Regions from separate parts of the Marinomonas gallaica genome, predicted to be linked through region 1. Evidence: riboswitches for the same ligand, from Rfam matches in the RefSeq annotation. Region 1 holds a riboswitch; each other region holds the start of a gene.

The links. Region 1 has a riboswitch for thiamine pyrophosphate ahead of thiD (bifunctional hydroxymethylpyrimidine kinase/phosphomethylpyrimidine kinase). Riboswitches for the same ligand answer to the same signal wherever they lie in the genome.
Region 2: linked by a shared signal. The riboswitch ahead of thiB (thiamine ABC transporter substrate binding subunit) and the one ahead of thiD (bifunctional hydroxymethylpyrimidine kinase/phosphomethylpyrimidine kinase) in region 1 are both predicted to bind thiamine pyrophosphate.
Region 3: linked by a shared signal. The riboswitch ahead of thiC (phosphomethylpyrimidine synthase ThiC) and the one ahead of thiD (bifunctional hydroxymethylpyrimidine kinase/phosphomethylpyrimidine kinase) in region 1 are both predicted to bind thiamine pyrophosphate.

The regions. Positions count from the first base shown of each region.
Region 1 covers NZ_CP187511.1:3,136,832-3,139,097, forward strand. Annotated here, with positions in the region: gene ACPUEK_RS14780 (hypothetical protein) at 1-471, opposite strand, end outside; TPP riboswitch at 1,136-1,234, shown strand; gene thiD (bifunctional hydroxymethylpyrimidine kinase/phosphomethylpyrimidine kinase) at 1,312-2,124, shown strand; gene ACPUEK_RS14790 (ABC transporter ATP-binding protein) at 2,124-2,266, shown strand, end outside.
Region 2 covers NZ_CP187511.1:1,463,578-1,465,843, forward strand. Annotated here, with positions in the region: gene ACPUEK_RS06785 (3-deoxy-D-manno-octulosonic acid transferase) at 1-1,145, shown strand, start outside; TPP riboswitch at 1,167-1,273, shown strand; gene thiB (thiamine ABC transporter substrate binding subunit) at 1,320-2,266, shown strand, end outside.
Region 3 covers NZ_CP187511.1:2,880,526-2,882,791, forward strand. Annotated here, with positions in the region: gene thiC (phosphomethylpyrimidine synthase ThiC) at 1-1,075, opposite strand, end outside; TPP riboswitch at 1,224-1,328, opposite strand; gene rsmI (16S rRNA (cytidine(1402)-2'-O)-methyltransferase) at 1,391-2,245, opposite strand.

The sequences.
Region 1 (2,266 bases):
CTTTAGAAAATTAAAAGCCCTGCGCTCTGGATTAGCCAACGCTTCAATTTCTTGAGGAGTAAAAACAAATTGCGCTGAATATGCTGGATATGGATAGACAACTGCCAATTTACTCATCAGCCCCGCCTCACAAGCCAGAATTTCTTTTGTGTTTGAAGAAAATACTTCTTCTGTTTGCTCAGGAGACAAGCAGTAAGCGATATAATCGATCTTGTGAAATTTATGAAGATCACTACTTTCATCGTGATGAGCGCCTAAGGCCCCCGGATCATATCGCCCAAATAAATCTTTACCGCTTACTTTTAGAGCAACACAGTCTCTCGACAAATCGTTACCACGATCGTTATCTGAGGCGATTCTAGCGGCCTCACTTTTCCCATAGCCCATGATCATCCATATTTTGCTGTCAATTCTAAATAGATCGGCATAATAAATAGAATCCGCAAATTCACTTTTTTCAAAATCTAGCATTGATACCTCCTTGTTAACAATTAAGGGTTATACGGCAGCGTAGCTGCGGCTATAACCCACTGTTGAACGGCTGCGTTGTCTATATAGGGGATTTGCTTTTTTCATGGTAGGACGTCCCTGTAAAATAACTTGCTTAATACCAAAGTCTGTTTGGACTATTCCGCATCAGATCGTCTTTGATCACCGCTATATTGGTTCTTAATGTACCCTTTTGTAGCGTGATTTAACCAGAGAGGCAAGCGCTTCCCTCAGGCCTTTTGACCTGATCCGTTTTATGCATCAACCTCACTAAGCGCTAATGCTAACTGCCATTGTCCCATGGCAGCATGACGCGAAGCCGTTCTGTCACTTTGCTATCAGAGACGTCGCCAAGATAAGTAACAGTATTTTAGGGAATAAATAACCTGATTCAGCTCTCATAAGATGATTCTGTCTTGAAAAGAAACTTTATGCGTTGGATTCGCGCTGACGGTCGCGAAGCGACATTGCGCAAGCGAATTGAATGCATGAATTCTCTCTTCCACAAACATTGAAGCGAAGCGGGGTGGGTGGCTGATGAAGTGGCGTTTGGTTTGCAGGGCTGTTCCCTCGCAGAGCGAGGTCCGACAAATATCGTATGTTGATGATTGTCTAGTGTCCTTGCGAAAGAGCTGGTAGTATCTTTTGCATATAGTCGGGGGGCAGAAATGCTGAGATCGCTGAAGCGAGACCCGTTGAACCTGATTCAGTTAATACTGGCGTAGGGAACTATAGGTAGTGATCTTGAATCCGTTTGACGCCCGTCACTCGTGATCTTCTCCAGCTCTCATACCTGTTCCTTTACACCGTAGAGGAACAAACATGAGCACACCTATTACACTTAGCATCGCCGGTTCCGACAGTGGCGGCGGCGCGGGCATCCAAGCCGATATTAAAGCCATTTCTGCGACAGGTGGTTATGCCTGCACCGTCATTACTGCGACTACTGCACAGAACACCCTCGGCGTCACCGATGTCCACCCTATTCCGCTCGCGCACATCAAAGCGCAACTTGATGCAGTGTTTACTGATCTCAATATTCAAGCCGTGAAAATTGGCATGTTGGCCGACTCTGACATCATCAAAGTGGTGGCTAAGAAGTTGCGCCAATACCAGCCTAAGCACGTAGTGCTTGATCCTGTGATGGTGGCGACCAGTGGCGATAGGCTGTTGCAAGACAGCGCCATTGAAACGCTTAAAACTGAGCTACTGCCGTGGGTGACGGTCATCACTCCGAATCTGCCTGAAGCCGCGGCACTGTTAGGCTGCGGCACCCCCACGAACCAAGAAGCCGCACTCGCTTTAATTCCAGCGTTAAAATTACTGCCGACCGCAGCGGTGTTACTCAAGGGTGGGCATTTAGCCGATACGGCAGAAAGCGTTGACTGGCTGATTACTCAAGAACAACTGATTTCTTACGCCAGTCCTCGAATTAAAACGAAAAACACCCATGGCACGGGCTGTACATTGTCGTCTGCGCTGGCCTCGTTTTTAGCTCAAGGCTTTGAATTACCCAGCGCGACTCAACAAGCAAAAGAGTACATCAGCCAAGCCATTGCCCACGCGGATCAGCTAGACATTGGTCAAGGCCATGGTCCGGTTCATCACTTCTACTCGTTTGCACAGCGTTCATAATGACAGACGCCTTTGCTATTAGAATTCAGCATGCACGGCTGGCCTATGGACACACTTCTGAGCCTGTATTACAGGATTTAAGTCTTACGTTTCGCGCTAATCAGTGGACCTGTTTACTTGGCCGTAGCGGTTGTGGCAAAAC
Region 2 (2,266 bases), 1.7 Mb from region 1:
GCGTTGCGGAAGCGCTCGGTAAATGGGGGCCAATGAAAGCCGATCTTTGGTTGCATTGTGCGTCGGTCGGTGAGGTCTTGGCAGCCAAAACCTTAATTACGCAATGGCTAACCCAGCACCCCAATAAAACGTTATTGGTAACAACCGTAACGCCTACTGGTGAAGCGCAAGTACAAAAGTGGTTTGCTGGACGCGTCCAGCATCGCTACTTACCTCTAGACCATACGGTATGCGTACAGCGCGCCTTGAAGCAACTGACCTGCCCGCAATTGGCAATCATAGAAACGGAACTTTGGCCAAACCTATTAAAAGCGGCAAAAGCCAAGGGCATGACGATTCAAGTTATCAATGCTCGCCTCAGTGAACGTTCCGCTAAGCGTTACGAGAAGTTTGGATTTTTCTCTAGGCCTTTAATGGCGTTGCCTGATCGTTTCTTAGCCCACGCGGCAACCGATGCTGAACGTTTTAAAGCGCTTGGTGCAACAGATGTCTCCGTAGTGGGCAATATCAAATTTGATATCTCCCCTACAGAAGACAGTGAGGTACCCGTTTGGCGTCAAGCCATTGCACCGAAGAATGAATTTGTTTGGATTGCCGCCAGCACCCATGAAGGGGAAGATCTACAATTTTTAGCAGCGCATCAAGCCCTTTTACAGCAAGTCCCCGATGCTAAGTTAATCCTTGTGCCACGTCACCCTGAGCGCTTTGAAGCAGTTTATAAACTCAGTCAACAGCAAGGCTTTCAGACCGTTCGACGCTCGGATGATCCGCTGGATACTTGGGCTCAGGCAAACGTGCTGCTCGGTGATAGTATGGGCGAAATGATGCGCTACTTCGCTATCTCTGATGTGGTCTTTGTCGCGGGAAGCATGATCGAGCGGGGAGGGCACAACCCGATTGAACCGGCGATCTTATCCAAACCAGTGATCGTTGGTGCGCATACCTTTAACTTTGCCGACATTACTGAATCACTGATACACGATGGTGGCGCAGTGAGAGTTCGATCAGAGGGCGAATTGGTGGACCAACTGCTTTTACTGCAAGACCTCACGAAGCGACAAGCCATGGGGCAAAAAGCCCTTAGCAACGCTCGATCGAATCAAGGTGCTTTAGAGCGTGTTTTACAATACTTAGACATCTCTTAAGGGTCTGTTAGAATAGCGACGTTTTATCTCATGGGGTGTGGCGATGTAGCCACTGAGAAGCTTTTCCGGCTAACCCATTGAACCTGAACCAGATCATGCTGGCGTAGGAATTGAGATAGCAAGCCCTTCATACCTTGCCCATCCAGTTATACGCCGCTCATTTATGGAGCGACTATGTCTTTTAAATCTTTTGCGGTGACAGCGGCAGCGCTGTTGGCGTCGTCTATAGCAGCAGCGAATACGCTGAATGTGTATACCTACGATTCGTTTGCATCCGAATGGGGCCCAGGCCCTAAAATCAAAACCCGTTTTGAAGCGCAGTGCGACTGTGAAGTGAACTTCGTGGCGCTGGATTCATCGGTAGGTATTTTGTCGCGCGTCCAGTTAGAGGGCGAGGCCTCTGAGGCCGATGTGTTATTGGGGTTAGATCTTAATCTAATGCAGTCGGCAAAGCAGACCGATTTGTTAGCTAAGCATAATGTGGATACGACTGACGTACAGACACCTAATGGATGGAGTGATGAGTATTTTGTTCCGTTTGATCAAGGCTATTTTGCGTTTATCTATGACAGTGAGAAGCTTGAAACACCGCCCACATCGTTAAAAGACGTGGTTGAGAATCAAGACCTTAAAGTGATTTACCAAGACCCACGCACCAGTACACCAGGTTTAGGTTTGTTGCTCTGGATGAAGTCGGTGTACGGTGAGCAAGCGGCGGATGCTTGGGCGCAGTTGTCTGAGCACACGGTGACTGTGACCAAAGGTTGGTATGACGGTTACAGTTTATTTTTAAAAGGCGAGGCGGATGTTGTGCTGAGCTACACCACGTCACCCGCGTATCATATGGTGGCCGAAGGTGAGAATAAGTACAAAGCGGCCGAAGCCAGTGAGGGCTTTTACCCTCAAATTGAAGTGGCTGCAATGATGAACAGCGCACCAAACAAAGCACTGGCTGAAGAGTTTATGCAGTTTATTTTGGCGCCAGAGTTTCAGAGTGTCGTCGCGACGGGCAACTGGATGTATCCTGTGATGAACAATATCGAGCCATTACCTGAAGCTTTTTCAACGTTGCCTGAGGCAACAAAAGTGTTGACGTTACCTGCAGAACAAGTGGCTAAGCA
Region 3 (2,266 bases), 260 kb from region 1:
GCGACACGATACCAGTAAGGCGTTTGGCGGTCATGGGGACATAACGTAGCAACACACCACAGTGAATCGTGAAGTAATCCACGCCCTGCTCCGCTTGCTCGATCAGCGTATCGCGGAACACCTCCCAGTTGAGGTCTTCGGCGACGCCGTCTACTTTCTCAAGCGCTTGGTAAATCGGTACGGTGCCGATCGGCACTGGCGAGTTACGCAGAATCCATTCGCGCGTTTCATGAATGTTCTTACCGGTCGATAAGTCCATCACGGTGTCGGCACCCCAGCGTGTTGACCATACTAGCTTCTCCACTTCTTCTTCGATCGAAGACGTGAGCGCCGAGTTACCGATGTTGGCGTTGACTTTCACAAGGAAGTTACGACCAATGATCATGGGTTCGGTTTCTGGATGGTTTACGTTGTTAGGGATGATCGCACGGCCTTCGGCGACTTCCTTACGCACGAACTCTGGCGTAATCTCTGTTTGAATATTGGCACCGAAGCTATGGCCCGGATGTTGTTTGAGCAATAGCTCAGACTTGATCGCTTGTAGGTTTTGGTTCTCACGGATGGCGATGTATTCCATCTCGGGCGTGATGATGCCTTGACGTGCGTAGTGCATTTGCGTCACGCATTGACCTGCTTTGGCTTTACGCACACGGGGCAGGTGTTTGAAGCGTAGCTCCTCCAACTCATCGTTCGCTAAACGTTCTTGAGCAAAGTTTGAACTCACACCTTCGAGGATTTCGGTGTCGTTTCGAGCGTCAATCCATTGCTGGCGTAGGGCTTTTAGGCCGACATGTACGTCGATGTTCTCTTCAGGGTCCGCATAGGGGCCGGCGGTATCGTATACGTAGATGGGCTCGTTCGGCTCAAACGTTAGCTTGTCAGGATCGGAGCCAATTGGCGTATCGCTAAGATTAATTTGACGCATCGGTACTTGAATGGACGCGTCAGACCCTTGCACATAAATGCGCTCGGACGACGGAAATGGCGTCGCCTGTAACGATTCGATAAAGGCTTTGGCGTCTAGACGGGCTTTTTCGCGCGTTTTTTTATTGGGTTTAGGTGGTGCAGTCGACATTAGCAGATTCCCATTAAGTTTGTATTTGGAAAAAATGCTTGTCAGGAGAACACGTACTTCCACGTACGTGCGGCAGCTTGATCCCCTCTTCGACTAGGGTTGTTACCTAGATTTGAAGCGGTCAAACCACGCTTATTCAGCAGAAAAGAAAAGATGCTTTCTTGTTCCCTTCGCAGGTATTAGCCTGATCAGGTTCTGCGGATCCCGCATTAAAATGCGATCTCAGCCAATTAAGGCACTCCGACAAGTTGTGCATCAGTATACGCGTTTGGAAGTCGCTGTAAACTCCCAAACGGTCATTGCTTGTTGAGCCGATTAAGAATCGTTCATTGTCAGCGCTTGTTTATACAAAGCATTTTTCTTCTCACCCGTAATTTCTGCGGCTAAAGCTGCGGCTTGTTTCACTGGCAATTCTTTTAGCAATATCGTGAGCACTTTAAGGGCTTCAGTATTGTCTTCTTGCTCGGCAGGAAGTGACACCATCATGACGAATTCACCACGGGTTTGGTTGCTATCGTCTTCTAAAATTTGCTTAATTTCAGAAACCGAACCAGACAAGAATGTCTCAAATGTTTTCGTTAATTCTCGTGCCAAGGCAACTTGTACTGTGTCGCCCCAAACCGTATTCAGGTCTTCTAAGCAGTCTAAAATGCGGTGTGTCGATTCATAGAATACTACGGTACCGAGGCTGGGTACCCAACTGGACATTTCATCACGACGCGATTTGCTTTTGGCCGGTAAAAAGCCAACAAAACTAAAACGGTCGGTGGGTAACCCCGATGCACACAACGCCGTGATTAATGCTGATGCGCCCGGGACCGGCACAATGCGATGCCCCTCTTGACGTAAAAAATGAACTACATGATACCCTGGGTCAGAAATCAGCGGCGTACCCGCGTCGGAGATCAAAGCGACGTTTTTACCTTCGTCTAATAACGATGCAATGTACGCGGCTTTGTCTCGCTCATTGTGGTCGTGCAAAGCAAATAATCGAGTTTCAATACCAAAATGGTTCATCAATCGTTTGCTGTGTCGAGTGTCTTCCGCCGCTATAAAGTCAACTTCTTGTAAAACTCGTTTCGCACGATCCGTAAAATCATCCAGATTGCCAATTGGGGTCGCTACAATGTAGAAGGTTCCTCTCACATCATTATCAGACTGTGTTACCATGTTTCCTCTTTATCGGCTTAA